2 regions of the Saccharothrix sp. DSM 118769 genome follow, and region 2 is predicted to be linked to the other one. Evidence: riboswitches for the same ligand, from Rfam matches in the RefSeq annotation. Region 2 holds a riboswitch; the other holds the start of a gene.
The links. Region 2 has a riboswitch for cobalamin ahead of ACRAKJ_RS20515 (peptidase). Riboswitches for the same ligand answer to the same signal wherever they lie in the genome.
Positions count from the first base shown of each region.

Region 1: it holds a riboswitch for cobalamin, as region 2 does, so the genes downstream of both, cobN (cobaltochelatase subunit CobN) here and ACRAKJ_RS20515 (peptidase) in region 2, are expected to answer to the same signal.

Region 1 is NZ_CP193627.1:2,236,664-2,243,625, reverse strand. Features, by position in the region: gene cobN (cobaltochelatase subunit CobN) at 128-3,700, opposite strand; cobalamin riboswitch at 3,736-3,870, opposite strand; gene ACRAKJ_RS10565 (hypothetical protein) at 3,879-4,886, shown strand; gene ACRAKJ_RS10560 (precorrin-8X methylmutase) at 4,883-5,515, shown strand; gene ACRAKJ_RS10555 (precorrin-2 C(20)-methyltransferase) at 5,512-6,962, shown strand, end outside; gene ACRAKJ_RS10550 (cobalt-precorrin-6A reductase) at 6,956-6,962, opposite strand, start outside.
Region 2 is NZ_CP193627.1:4,721,546-4,728,507, forward strand. Features, by position in the region: gene ACRAKJ_RS20500 (ABC transporter ATP-binding protein) at 1-1,371, opposite strand, end outside; gene ACRAKJ_RS20505 (CbiQ family ECF transporter T component) at 1,368-2,432, opposite strand; gene ACRAKJ_RS20510 (hypothetical protein) at 2,429-3,274, opposite strand; gene ACRAKJ_RS20515 (peptidase) at 3,271-4,554, opposite strand; cobalamin riboswitch at 4,645-4,783, opposite strand; gene ACRAKJ_RS20520 (cytochrome P450) at 4,862-6,121, shown strand; gene ACRAKJ_RS20525 (EamA family transporter) at 6,297-6,962, shown strand, end outside.

The DNA of each region.
Region 1 (6,962 bases), 2.5 Mb from region 2:
CGTTCACCTGACGGCACCGGCGTGTCTCGACCGGCCGATCCGCGAATTGACGCACCCCTACAAGGGAAAAGCGGCGCGCACTCCCCGCCGGGGAATGCGCGCCGCTTTTCCGGCTCACCGGGTCCGGCTAGTCGCCGCCCTCCAGTTCGCCCTCCGTTTCCAGGTAAACGGCTTGCAGGGCGTCGAGGGTCGCCCGCTCGGGGTGTTCCCACAGGCCGCGCTCGGCCGCTTCGAGCAGGCGTTCCGAGATCCCGTGCAGCGCCCACGGGTTCGACTTCTCCAGGAACTCCCGGTTTTCCGGGTCGAGCACGTAGCTGGCCGCCAGTTGTTCGTACATCCAGTCCGCGACCACCCCCGTGGTGGCGTCGTAGCCGAACAGGTAATCGACCGTGGCGGCCAATTCGAACGCACCCTTGTAACCGTGCTTGCGCATTGCCGCGAGCCAGCGGGGGTTGACCACGCGCGCCCGGAAGATCCGGTGGGTCTCCTCGTGCAGCGTCCTGGTCCGCACCGCCTCGGGCCGGGTGCTGTCGCCGACGTACGCCTTGGGGGCCGTGCCGGTGAGCGCGCGGACCGTCGCGACCATGCCGCCGTGGTACTGGAAGTAGTCGTCGGAGTCGGCGATGTCGTGCTCGCGGGTGTCGATGTTCTTCGCGGCCACGGCGATGCGCTTGTAGGCGCTCTCCATGTCCTTGCGCGCCTCCACGCCCTCCAGCTCGCGGCCGTAGGCGTACCCGCCCCACACCGCGTAGACCTCGGCCAGGTCCGCGTCGTCGCGCCAGTTCCGGCTGTCGATGAGCGGCAGCAGGCCCGCCCCGTACGCGCCGGGCTTGCTGCCGAAGATGCGCATCGTGGCGCGGCGCGGGTCCTGGTGCTCGGCCAGGTCCGCCCGGGCGTGGGCGCGGACGAAGTTGTCCCCGTCCGGCTCGTCCAGGTCGGCCACCAGCCGCACGGCGTCGTCCAGCAGGGTGACCACGTGCGGGAAGGCGTCGCGGAAGAACCCGCTGATGCGGACCGTCACGTCGATGCGCGGGCGGCCCAGCTCGGCCAGGGGGATCGCCTCCAGGCCGGTGACGCGGCGGGACTGGTCGTCCCACACCGGGCGGACACCCATCAGGGCGAGCACCTCGGCGATGTCGTCACCCGCCGTGCGCATCGCGCTCGTGCCCCACACGGACAGCCCGACCGACGGCGGCCACTCCCCCGTGTCGGCGCGGTAGCGCTCCAGCAGCGAGTCCGCCATGGCCTGCCCGGTCTCCCACGCCAGCCGCGACGGCACCGCCTTGGGGTCGACGGAGTAGAAGTTGCGGCCCGTCGGCAGGACGTTGACCAGGCCGCGCAGCGGCGACCCGCTCGGACCGGCGGGCACGTAGCCGCCGGCCAGGGCGTGCAGCACGTGGGTCATCTCGTCGGTGGTGCGGGCCAGCCGGGGCACGACCTCGTGCGCGGCGAACTCCAGCACGCGCGCCACGTCCTCCACGTCGGTGAGGGTCCGGGCGGCGGCCGGGTCCCAGCCCGCCTCCTCCATGCCCAGCACCAGCGCCCGCGCCTCGGCCTCCACCCGGTCGGTGCTCGTGCGCGTGGTGTCGGCCAGCCCCAGCGCCTCGCGCAGGCCGGGCAGCGCCGCGACCCGACCGGCCCACATCTGCCGGGCCTGGAGGATCGCCAGCACCAGGTTGACCCGGGCCTCGCCGGTCGGGGCCTGCCCGAGCACGTGCAGGCCGTCGCGGATCTGCACGTCCTTGACCTCGCACAGCCAGCCGTCGACGTGCAGGATCAGGTCGTCGAAGCCCTCGTCGGCCGGGCGCTCGGCGACGCCCAGGTCGTGGTCGAGCTTCGCGGCCTGGATGAGGGTCCAGATCTGCGCGCGGATCGCGGGCAGCTTCGCCGGGTCCATCGCGGCGATCGTGCCGTGCTCGTCGAGCAGCTGCTCCAACCTGGCGATGTCGCCGTAGCTGTCGGCGCGGGTCATCGGCGGCACGAGGTGGTCGACCAGGGTGGCGTGCGCGCGGCGCTTGGCCTGGGTGCCCTCGCCCGGGTCGTTGACCAGGAACGGGTAGACCAGCGGCAGGTCGCCGAGCGCGGCGTCCGGGCCGCAGCCCGCGGACATGCCGACGGTCTTGCCGGGCAGCCACTCCAGGTTGCCGTGCTTGCCGACGTGCACGACGGCGTCCGCCCGGAACTCGGACTCCAGCCAGCGGTAGGCGGCCAGGTAGTGGTGGCTGGGCGGCAGGTCCGGGTCGTGGTAGATCGCGATGGGGTTCTCGCCGAACCCGCGCGGCGGCTGGACCATCACCACGACGTTGCCGGAGCGCAGGGCGGCCAGCACGACCTCGCCGTCGGGGTCCTTCGAGCGGTCCACGAACAGCGTGCCGGGCGCCTGCCCCCAGTGCGCCTCCATGCCCGCGCGGGCGTCCTCGGGCAGGGTGGCGTACCACTCGCGGTAGCGGGCGGCGGGCAGCCGCACCGGGTTGCCCTGGACCTGCTCCTCGGTCAACCAGTCCGCGTCCTGCCCGCCGGCCGCGATGAGGGCGTGGATGAGCGCGTCGCCGTCGAGGTCGTCCACGCCGGGCAGCTCGTCGCCGATGTCGTACCCGGCCGCGCGCAGCTCCTGGAGCAGCCGCACGACGCTCGCCGGGGTGTCGAGGCCGACGGCGTTGCCGATGCGGGAGTGCTTGGTGGGGTAGGCCGACAGCATGATCGCGATCCGCTTGTCGGCGTTGGGGACGTGCCGCAGCTTCCCGTGCCGCACGGCGATGCCCGCGACGCGCGCGGCCCGCTCCTCGTCGGCCACGTACACGGTCAGGCCGTCCTCGTCGACCTCCTTGAAGGAGAACGGGACGGTGATGATCCGGCCGTCGAACTCGGGGATCGCCACCTGCGTGGCGGTGTCCAGCGGGGAGAGGCCGTCGTCGTTGTCGTCCCACTGCGCGCGGCTGGAGGTGAGGCAGAGCCCCTGGAGGATCGGCACGTCCAGCGCGGCGAGCGCGCCCACGTCCCACGCGTCGTCGTCACCGCCGGCGGACGCGGCGGCGGGCTTCGTGCCGCCCGCGGCGAGGACGGTGACCACGAGCGCGTCCGCCTTGCCCAGCTCGGCGAGCAGCCCCGGTTCGGCGGCGCGCAGCGAGGCGCAGAAGATCGGCAGCGGCCGGCCGCCCTTCGCCTCGACCGCGTCGCACAGGGCGTGCACGAACGCGGTGTTCCCGGCGACGTGGTGGGCCCGGTAGTACAGGACCGCGACGGTCGGGCCGTCGTTCGCGGGCCCCGCGGGCTCCGGCCGCTCCAGGACGCCCCAGTTCGGCGCGGGCGCGGGCGGCTCGAAGCCGTGGCCGGTGAGCAGGACCGTGTCGGACAGGAAGCGGTGCAGCTCGGCGAGGTTCGCCGGGCCGCCGTGCGCCAGGTACGCGTGGGCCTCGGCGCACACGCCGCCGGGCACCGTGGACAGCTCCATCAGCGGCGCGTCGGGGTTCTGCTCGCCGCCGAGCACGACGACGGGGCGCGGGCCCGCGAGGAGGTGGTCGAGCCCTTCCTCCCACATCCGGCGACCGCCGAGGATGCGCACGACCACCAGGTCGACCCCCTCGACCAGCGCCGGGAGGTCGGCCGCGGCGGTGCGGGAGGGGTTGGCCAGGCGGTAGTCCGCGCCGCTCGCGCGGGCGGACAGCAGGTCCGTGTCGGAGGTCGACAGCAGCAGGATCACGTGCGGGCTCCATCCCTCGGGGGTCCTCGCCCCAGGTCGTGGGGGACGGCTGGGCGGAGTTCCTGACTCCCGGGCGCTCACCCGGTCACAGTGGCGGGACCGCGCCGGATTCGCACCGGCTTCCTCCTGTTGCTTCGCCGTTCGGGGCCACCCTAACCCGGCGGTTAGCATCCATCCCATGTCCTCCGATCGGGAACGCCCGGACGCCTGCCCCGGGGCCGTCGACGTGCACGTCGCGGCCGACGGCGGGCTGGCGCGCGTGCGGGTGCCCGGCGGGACGCTGGACGCCCGGCGGTTCGACGTGGTGCGCGCGGCGGCGCTGGAGCTGGGCGACGGGTTCCTGGAGCTGACGTCGCGGGCGAACGTGCAGATCAGGGGCCTGGCGCCGGGGGCGGAGCACGAGCTGGGGGCGCGCCTGCGGGAAGCCGGCCTGCTGCCCTCGGCGACCCACGAGCGGATGCGCAACATCGTCGCCGCGCCGCTGGAGGACAACCAGGACCTGGTGGACGCGCTCGACGCCGCGCTGCTGGCCGAACCGTCGCTGGCCGACCTGCCGGGCCGGTTCCTGGTCACGGTGGGTCACGCGGTGAGCGGGCTTTCGGGTGACATCGGCCTGGTCGGTGACGCGTTGTTCCTGGCGGGGCGTGATTCCGGGCTTCGGGTGACCGATCCGGTGGGCGCCGTGGTGCGCGCGGCTCGGCTGTTCGGGGAACTGCGCGGGACCGCCTGGCGGCTGTCCGAAGTGGACGGCGGTGTGCGGAAGATCACGGAGGCGCTGGGCGTCCCGGTGGCCGACCGCCTCGACCCCGCTGTGATCCCCGCGACACCGGGTCCGGTCGGGGACGTCGTGGTCGCGGGCGTCCCGCTGGGCCGGCTCGACGCCCGCCTGCTGGCCGGCACGCCGGTGCGGCTGACGCCGTGGCGCGGCCTGGTCCTCCCGGCCGGCAGCGACGCGGGCGGCCTGTTCACCTCCCCCGACTCGCCGTGGCACGGGGTGAGCGCGTGCACCGGCCGGCCGGGGTGCGCGAAGTCGTTGGCCGACGTGCGCGCGGACGTCGCGCGCTGGATCGGCACCCCGCACGCGGGGCGCGTGCACTGGTCCGGCTGCGCGCGCAGGTGCGGGCGGCCGGCCGGTGGCGCGGTGGAGTTCGTCGCGACCGGCGACGGGTACGAGGAGATCAGGTGACCGAGCAGGACTACGTCAAGGACGGGCCGGAGATCTACCGCCGCTCGTTCGCCACCATCCGCGCCGAGGCGGACCTGACCCGGTTCCCCGACGACGTCGCGCGCGTCGTGGTGCGGATGATCCACGCCTGCGGCATGGTCGACCTGGTCGACGACGTCGCGTTCTCGCCGCACGTGGTGCGCGACGCCCGCGAGGCGCTGCTGGCGGGCGCGCCGGTCCTGTGCGACGCGCAGATGGTCGCGGCGGGCGTGACGCGCAAGCGCCTGCCCGCGGGCAACGAGGTGCTGTGCACGCTGAACGACCCGCGCGTGCCGGAGCTGGCCGACGAGCTGGGCAACACCCGCAGCGCCGCCGCCCTGGAGCTGTGGGGCGACCGGCTGGACGGCGCGGTGGTCGCCATCGGCAACGCGCCGACCGCGCTGTTCCACCTGCTCGACCTGATCGCCGCGGGCGCGCCGAAACCGGCCGCCGTGCTGGGCGTGCCGGTCGGGTTCATCGGGGCGGCCGAGTCGAAGGACGCGCTGGTGGCCAACGACCTCGGCCTGGAGCACCTGGTCGTGCGCGGGCGGCGCGGCGGCAGCGCCATGACGGCCGCGGCGGTCAACGCGATCGCGAGCGAGGACGAATGACGGGCAGGCTGTACGGCGTCGGCGTGGGTCCGGGCGACCCGGAGCTGGTGACGGTGAAGGCGGCGCGGCTCATCCGCGAGGCCGACGTGGTGGTGTTCCACAGCGCGCGGCACGGGCGCAGCGTGGCGCGGCGGATCGCCGAGCCCTACCTGCGGGAGGGCCAGGTCGAGGAGCAGCTCGTCTACCCGGTGACCACCGAGGACTCCGACGACTACCAGGGCGAGATCGACGGGTTCTACGAGGAGTGCGCGGAACGGCTCGCGAAGCACCTCGACGCGGGGCTCGACGTGGTCGTGCTGGCGGCGGGCGACCCGTTCTTCTACGGCTCGTACATGCACCTGCACAAGCGCCTGGCGCACCGGTACCCGGCCGAGGTGGTGCCGGGCGTGACGTCGGTGAGCGCGGGCGCGGCGGTGATCGGCCGGCCGCTGGTGGAGCGGGACGAGGTGCTGACCGTGCTGCCGGGCACGCTGCCCACCGACGCGCTGGTCGAGCACCTGTCGGGCGGCGACCCGGTGGCGATCATGAAGCTGGGGCGGACCTTCCCGCACGTGCGGGCGGCGCTGGAGAAGGCCGGTCGGCTCGACGAGGCGTGGTACGTGGAGCGGGCCACCACCGGCGGCCAGCGCACCGCGCCGCTGTCCGAAGTGGACCCGGACACGGTGCCGTACTTCTCGTTGGCGCTGCTGCCCTCCGGGGACCGGCGGCGGGCGTCGGTCTCGGCGTCGGGCGTCGGCGAGGTGGTCGTGGTGGGCCTCGGCCCGGCCGGGCCGGAGTGGCTGACGCCGGAGGCGCGCCGGGCGCTGGTGGGGGCGGACGACCTGGTCGGCTACGTGACGTACCTGAACCGGGTGAACGCCTCGCCGCGGCAGCGCGTGCACGCCTCGGACAACAAGGTGGAGTCCGAGCGGGCGGCGTTCGCGCTGGACCTCGCCAAGCGGGGCCGGCGGGTCGCCGTGGTGTCCTCGGGCGACCCCGGCGTGTTCGCGATGGCCAGCGCGGTGCTGGAGGTCGCGGCGGAGGAGCAGTTCGCGGACGTGCCGGTGCGCGTGCTGCCGGGGCTGACCGCGGCGCACGCGGTGGCCAGCCGGGTGGGCGCGCCGCTGGGGCACGACTACTGCGTGGTGTCGCTGTCGGACCGGCTCAAGCCGTGGGAGGTGATCGCCGGCCGGCTGGAGGCCGCGGCGGCGGCGGACCTCGTGCTGGCGATCTACAACCCGGCCTCGCGCAGCCGCACGTGGCAGGTGGAGGCGGCGCGGGACCTGCTGCTGCGCCACCGCTCGCCGGACACCCCGGTGGTGGTGGGCCGCGACGTCGGCGGACCGGAGGAGGACGTGCGGGTGCTGCGGCTGGCCGACCTCGACCCGTCCACCGTGGACATGCGGTGCCTGCTGCTGGTCGGGTCGACGCAGACGACGCTCACCCACCGCGGCACGGTGTTCACCCC
Region 2 (6,962 bases):
CCGCGCCAGCCGGGTCTTCGCCGGGTAGTCCAGGCCCCGCGTCGGCTCGTCGAGCAGCACGGCCCGGGGTCGCGGCGCGAGCGCGACGGCCAGCACGAGCGCCAGCCGCTGCCCCTCGGACAGGTCGCGCGGGTGCCGGTCGTCGGGGACGCCCGGCGCGAGCCGGTCCAGCAGCTCCCGGCACGTGCCCGGGGGCCGCCCCGACTCGCGGTCGGCCTGCTCGCACTCGCCGCGCACCGCGTGGAGGTACAGCAGGTCGGCGGGCTGCTGCGGCACGAGGCCGACCGCGGCCCGGCGGGGTCCGGGCTTGAGCGCGGCCGGGTCGACGCCGTCCACCGCGACCTCGCCGCCGGAGCGCTTCCCGGTGCCCTGCACGGCCCACAGCAGGCTCGACTTGCCCGACCCGTTGCGGCCCATGACCGCCACCCGCTCGCCCTCGCGGACGGTCAGCGACACCCCGCGCAGCGCCTCCACGCCGGGGTGGCGCACCCGCACGTCGCGGGCCGCCAGCACGGTCGCCCCGGTCGCGGGCGGCCGTGCTGGCGGCGGGGTGCGGTCGGCCAGGCGGTCGCGCAGCGGCCCCGCCCGCCGCCGCGCGTCCCGGATGGACACCGGGACCGGGTCCCACCCGGCCAGCCGGCCCAGCCGCACCACCGGCGGCGCGACGGGCGCCCGCGCCAGCACGGCGCCGGGCGGGCCGTCCACCGGCGCGCCGGCGCCGCCGGGCAGCCACACGACCCGGTCGGCGTACTGGGCGACGCGCTCCAGCCGGTGCTCGGCGATGAGCACGGTCATGCCCAGGTCGTGCACGAGCCGGTGCAGCGCGGCCAGCACGTCCTCCGCCGCGCCGGGGTCCAGCGCGGACGTCGGCTCGTCGAGCACCAGCACCCTCGGGTGCGCGGTAAGGGCCGCCCCGACCGCGACCCGCTGCTGCTGGCCGCCCGACAGCGTGGCGAGCGGCCGGTCGCGCAGCCCGGCCAGCCCCAGCAGGTCCAGCGTCTCCTCGACGCGCTTGCGCATCACCGCGTTCGGCAGGCCCAGCGACTCCATCGAGTAGGCCAGCTCCTCCTCGACGGAGTCGGTGACGAACCCGGCCTGCGGGTCCTGCGCCACCACGCCCACCACGTCGGCCAGCTCGCGCGGCGGGTGGGTGCGGGTGTCGCGGCCGTCGACCAGCACGCGGCCGGCGAGCGTGCCGCCGGTGAAGTGCGGCACCAGCCCGTTGACCGCGCGCAGCAGGGTGGACTTGCCCGACCCGGTGCGCCCGACCACCAGGCACAGCTCGCCCTCCGGCACGTGCAGGTCCACGCCGGCCAGCACGGGCGCGCCCGCGTCGCGGTAGGTGACGGTGACGTTCTCGAACCGGATCATGTCCTCTTCCCGATCGGGCGGCCCGCGACCAGCACGGGCGCCAGGGCGCACAGCACGCCGAGCGCCGGCAGCAGCGGCAGGGCGGGCGCGACCAGCGGCACGGTGCTCGCCGACAGCGCGGCACCACCCAGGTCCGCCGGCGCGAGGAGCGTCGCCGCCGCCGCGACCAGCCCGGACGCCACCACCAGCAGTTCGCGCGGCCCCCAGCGGTCCGGGCGGTACCGGCTGCGCCGCACCCGCCGCGACCCGGTCCACAGCCCGGCCACCGCCAGCGCCGACCCCAGCGCCAGCACCGGCGCGCCGGCCGGCGACGACGTGCCGTCGAGCAGGCCGTAGGCGCCGACGCACAGACCGGCGAGGCCGCCGAGCACGAGCCCGCCGGTCAGCAGGCGCGCGCGCCGCGACTGGCCGGCGGTGCGCCCGTAACCGCGCGAGTCCATCGCGGCGGCCAGCACCAGCGACCGCTCGAACGCGTCCTCCAGCACCGGCGCCATCAGCACCCGCACCGCCCGGACCCCGCGCACGGCGCCACCGCGCAGCGCCCGCGCCCGGCGCACCGACCGCGCGCTCGCCACCAGCTGCGGGGCCACCGTCAGCGCCACCACCACGGCCACGCTCACCTCGTACAGCGCGGCGGGCAGCGAGCGCAGCAGCCGCTTGGCGTTGGCCAGCGCGTTCGCCGCGCCCACGCAGCACAGCAGGGTCGCGAGCTGGAGCCCCTGGTACACCGCGAAGGCCAGGCCCTCGGCGCTGACCGGCCCGCCCAGCCGCACGCCGGCCGCCCAGTCCGGCAGCGGCACCTCGGGCAGCGCGACGAGCACCGTCGGCCCGGTGACGCCGCCGAGCAGCACGTGGAACACCACCCGGACCGCGATCACCACCAGCCCGAACCTGAAGAACACGCCGTACGCGCTCGCCCACGGCGTGTCCTGGCGGCACGACACCGCCACGAACCCGGCGACCGCGACGACGAGCGCGAGCAGCACCGGGTTGTTCGTCCGGCCCGCGACGACGCCCAGGCACAGCGCCCACAGCCACCACGCGCCGGGGTGCGGCGTCACCCCGCGCCCTTCGCGCGCCGCCGCGCGACCCACGCGCCCGCCCCGGCCAGCAGCGCGACCACCGCGAGACCGGCGACGAGGCCGACCGCGCCGCCGGACGACGGAGCCGCCGCGGGGCCGACGGCCGTGGACGGGGCGCCCGTCGGCGGGGCGCCGGACGACGCGGCGGCCGTGCCGCCGGCCGGGGTGTCCGAAGAGGACGGTGACGCGGTGGTGGCGGGCGTCGTGCCCGGTCCGGGGGAGTCGGTCGGCGGTCCGGTCCCCGGTGTGGTCGCCGGTGGCGGGGACCCCGCCACCGGGGGTTGGGCAGCCGGGGGTTGGGCCGCCGGTGGCGGGGGTGCGGGCTGCCGGGGCGCCGGCTGCGGGGGAGCGGGCGGCTGGACCGGGGGCGCGGGTGCCGGGGGTGCCGCGCCGGGCTGCTCGCCCGCGCCGAACGCCCAGCCCTCGACGGTGCCGGGGGCCGGGTCGTGCGCGCTCGCCGACCCGCTGCTGTAGACCCACGACCCGCCCGGCCGGGCGTGCCAGTACGACCAGTAGGCGGTGGTCGGCGACGTGCCGACGCACGCGTCGCGGTCCTGCCCGGGCAGGCCGTCGATCCGGCACACGAACCCGGGCTGCCGGGCCGCGAAGGTGAAGCCGAAGCCGGCGGCGGTCAGCGCGGCGGTGCCGGACGCCGGGTCGCCGGCCGCGCAGCCGGTGCGCACGCCGCCGCCCAGGGACCGGAAGTCCACGACCACGGCGACACCGGCGCAGTCGGCCGCCCGCGCCGCCGGGGGAGCGGCGATCGAGGCGAGCACGACGACGCCCCAGGCCGCCAGCGCCCGCCGCCACCGGGACGTCACGTCGACCGCCTGCGCGCCAGCGCCAGCAGGAGCGCGCCGCCGGCCAGCAGCAGCGAGCCGAGCCACACCGCCGGGCCGACCTCCACACCCGTGCGCGCCAGCTCACCGCCGCCGCCCACCACGACCACCGCCGCGGTGGTGGTCGTGGTGGCCGCCGCCGACGTGGTGCCCGGGGCGGACGTGGTGGTCGTCGCCGTGGCGGTGGGCGCGGTGGTGGTGGGCGCCGTGGTGGTGGACGTGGGCGTGGTGCTGGTGGGCGTGCCGGCGCAGTCGAGGACCGGCGCGCCCGGGCGGTCGCCCGCGGTGGACAGGGCGGCGAAGCCGACGCCGGTGACGCCGAGCACGCCCTGCGTCGTGGCGCGCGTCGCGGTGGCCGCGGCGAACCCGGTCCGGTCGAACGCGAACGCGCCCCGGTCGGCCTCCGCGCCCGCGCACCCGACCTGCAACGACGCCAGGAACGCGGCGGCCCGGTCGGCGGCCCGCGCCTCGCCGCCCACCCGCAGCGCCTGAGCGGCGAGGCCGGTGCTGTTGGCGTTGCCCTCGTCGAGGCCCCTCTCGTCGCGGAACCCGCCGCCGGGCTGCTGCGCGTTCACGAGCCAGGTCAGCCCGCCGGCCGCGGCGTCGGCCCGGTCGGCGGCGAGCAGCGCCTGCACGGCCATCGCGGTGGCGTCCACGTGGGACGTGCACGGCGCGGTCGCCAGCAGCAGCGGGAAGCCGCCGTCCGGGCACCGCCCGCCGGCCAGGAAGTCGACGGCGTCCCGCGGCGCGCCGCCCGCGCGGTCCAGCGCGAGCACGGCGAACGCCTGGGAGAAGCCGTTGGAGTAGTCCTGGTAGGCGGTCCGGTCGGTGAACCGGCCGGACGGGGCCTTGAGCGCGGTCAGGCCCGCGACCAGGTCGACGCCGCCGAAGTCGGTCGGGTCCGCGCCGGTCACCGAGGCGAACAGGGCGAGCTTGGCGTGCGCGCCCGCGTACGACTCGGTGGCGGGGGTGTCGAAGTGCAGGTAGTTGGAGATCGTCCCGGGTCGCGCGACCCACGCGCCGACGCGCTCGCCGGTGTCGCTCGCCACGTCGGCGGCGGCGAGCGCGAACGCGGCGTCCAGCGTGAGCCCGGGGTCGGGGTAGCCCGCGCTCTCCAGGTGGTCGCCGTCCACGAGCTGCCGGGTGAGCCAGCCCGCGGCGGTCCCGGCGGGGGTCCCCGGCTCCGCGGCGTGCGCCGGCGCGGGCAGGGCCAGGGCGGCGAGCGCGACGGCGACGGCGGTGGCGGTCCGTCCGAACGGCATGGTCGACCTTTCCGGGGCGCGAGGCGTGGGCGGACCCCGGACAGCCGTCACCGGCTCCCTGGGCTCCGACCCGTTGACCTCGACGGTGTCAGGAGCACGGCGCGCGCGGCAGGTGTTCGGGCTCGTCCCCTCGGGGACCCACCGTTGCGGGTCAGCGCCGGATTCCGACCGGCTTCCCCTGTTCGGGCGCGATTGCCGATCGTCTTGCACCGTTCACGGCGTGTCAATCCGCCTCAGGCGCGATGCTGCTCACCTCGGCGTGCGGTTACCGTCAACCAGTTCAAACCTGGGGAAGAGGGGTGTGGGGATGTCGACTCTGGCGTCGGTGCGCGACGGCTTGGTGGCGTGGGTCGCACGGCGTTCGGCGACGCGGTGGGTGATGGGCAAGATCGGTTCACGGGCGTTGTCGCTGCTCCCGGACGGTGCGCTGGTCCCGCTGAAGCGGGACGGGGTGGTGCCGGTCGCGGAGCTGGAGCGGATGAGGGAGTCCGGGGCGGTGCACCGCCTGCCCGTGCCGTTCGGGGTGCGGCTGTGGTTGGTCACCGGCCAGGACGAGGCCAAGAAAGTGCTTTCCGACACAGGGTCGTTCAGTAACGATTACGCACGCCTCGGCGCGGCGGTCGGCCGCATCGAGCAGTCGCCCGGCGGCCTCGGCTTCGCCGACCCGCCGGACCACACGCGCCTGCGCAAGCTGCTCACCCCCGAGTTCACCATGCGCCGGCTGGCCCGCCTCGTGCCGCGCATCGACGAGATCGTCACGCAGCGGCTCGACGCCATGGAGGCCGCGCCCGGTCCGGTGGACCTGGTCAAGGAGTTCGCGCTGCCGATCCCGTCGCTGACGATCTGCGAGCTGCTCGGCGTGCCCTACGAGGACCGCGAGCGGTTCCAGCAGCTCGCCGCCGCCCGGTTCGACCTGTTCGGAGGCGCGGGCCAGGCCCTGGGCGCGATCTCCGAGTCGCTGAAGTACATGCAGGAGATCGTGGAGCGGGAGCGCCGCGCCCCCGGCGACGGCCTCATCGGCATGATCATCCGCCAGCACGGCGACGACGTGAGCGACGAGGAGCTGGCCGGCCTGGCCGACGGCGTGCTCACCGGCGGGTTCGACACCACCGCCTCCACGCTCGCGCTCGGCGCGATCGTGCTGCTGCGCGACGAGGCGGCGCGGGCGTCCATGCGCGACGACGACGCCGCCGTCGGGCCGCTCGTGGAGGAGCTGCTGCGGCACCTGAGCGTGGTGCAGGTCGCGTTCCCGCGCTTCGCCCGGCACCCCCTCCAGGTCGGTGACCAGCGGATCGAGGAGGGCGACGTGCTCGTGGTGTCGCTGTCGGCGGCCAACCGCGAGGGCACGCCCGACTTCAACCCCGCCGGCGGCCCCACGTCGCACCTGGCGTTCGGCTACGGCGCGCACCGCTGCGTCGGCGCCGGGCTGGCCCGGATGGAGCTGCGCGCGGCCTACCCCGCGCTGCTGCGCCGGTTCCCGAACCTGCGCCTGGCCGACGACCGCCCCGCGTTCCGCACCGCGTCGATCGTGCACGGGGTGGACGAGCTGCTGGTCCACACCCGCTGACCCCCCGTCGGCGGCGGCCCCGGGGTCGCCGCCGACGCTTCGGCACCGCGCACGTCGTGCGCCCTCGACCGTGAAGCTCCGCTTAACCGTCCTTGAGCAGGTTTCACTTTTCTTGAAGGGTGCCGCGCGGGACGGTGGTCCCGTGACCGGACGAAGCGCCCTGCGCCTGGGAACCATGGCCCTGCTGTGGGGCTCGGCGTTCCTGTGGATCGAACTGGCCCTGACCGGGTTCGCGCCCGCCGGGATCGCCACGGCCCGGTGCGCCCTCGGCTCGGCCGTGCTGCTGGTCCTGGCCCGCCGCTCCCGGCAGCGGCTGCCGCGCGGCCTGTGGGGGCACCTCGCCGTGGCCGCGCTGTTCTGCAACGCCGTGCCGTTCCTGCTGTTCGGCATCGGCCAGCAGGGCGTCGACTCGGGCACGGCCGGCGCCCTCAACGCCACCACGCCCCTGTGGTCGCTGGTCATCGGGCTGCTGCTGGGCACCGAGCGCCGCACCACCCCGGTCCGCGTGCTCGGCCTCCTCCTCGGCTTCGGCGGCGTGCTGCTCATCTTCGCGCCGTGGCGGGAGGGCCTGACCGGGTGGAGCGCGCTCGCCCTCGTGGGCGCCGCCGCGAGCTACGCCGTGGCGTTCGCGTACATGGGGCGCACGCTCGTCGGCCACGGCGCGCCGCTGGCCGTGTCCGCCGCGCAGCTCGGCGTCGCCACCGGGCTCTCCGCGCTCGCGCTGCCCTTCGACCGCACCCCCGCCACGCCGAACGCGACGGCCGTCGCGGCGCTCGTCGTGCTGGGGGTCTTCGCGACCGGCGTCACGTTCGTCCTCAACTACCGGATCATCGAGGACGAG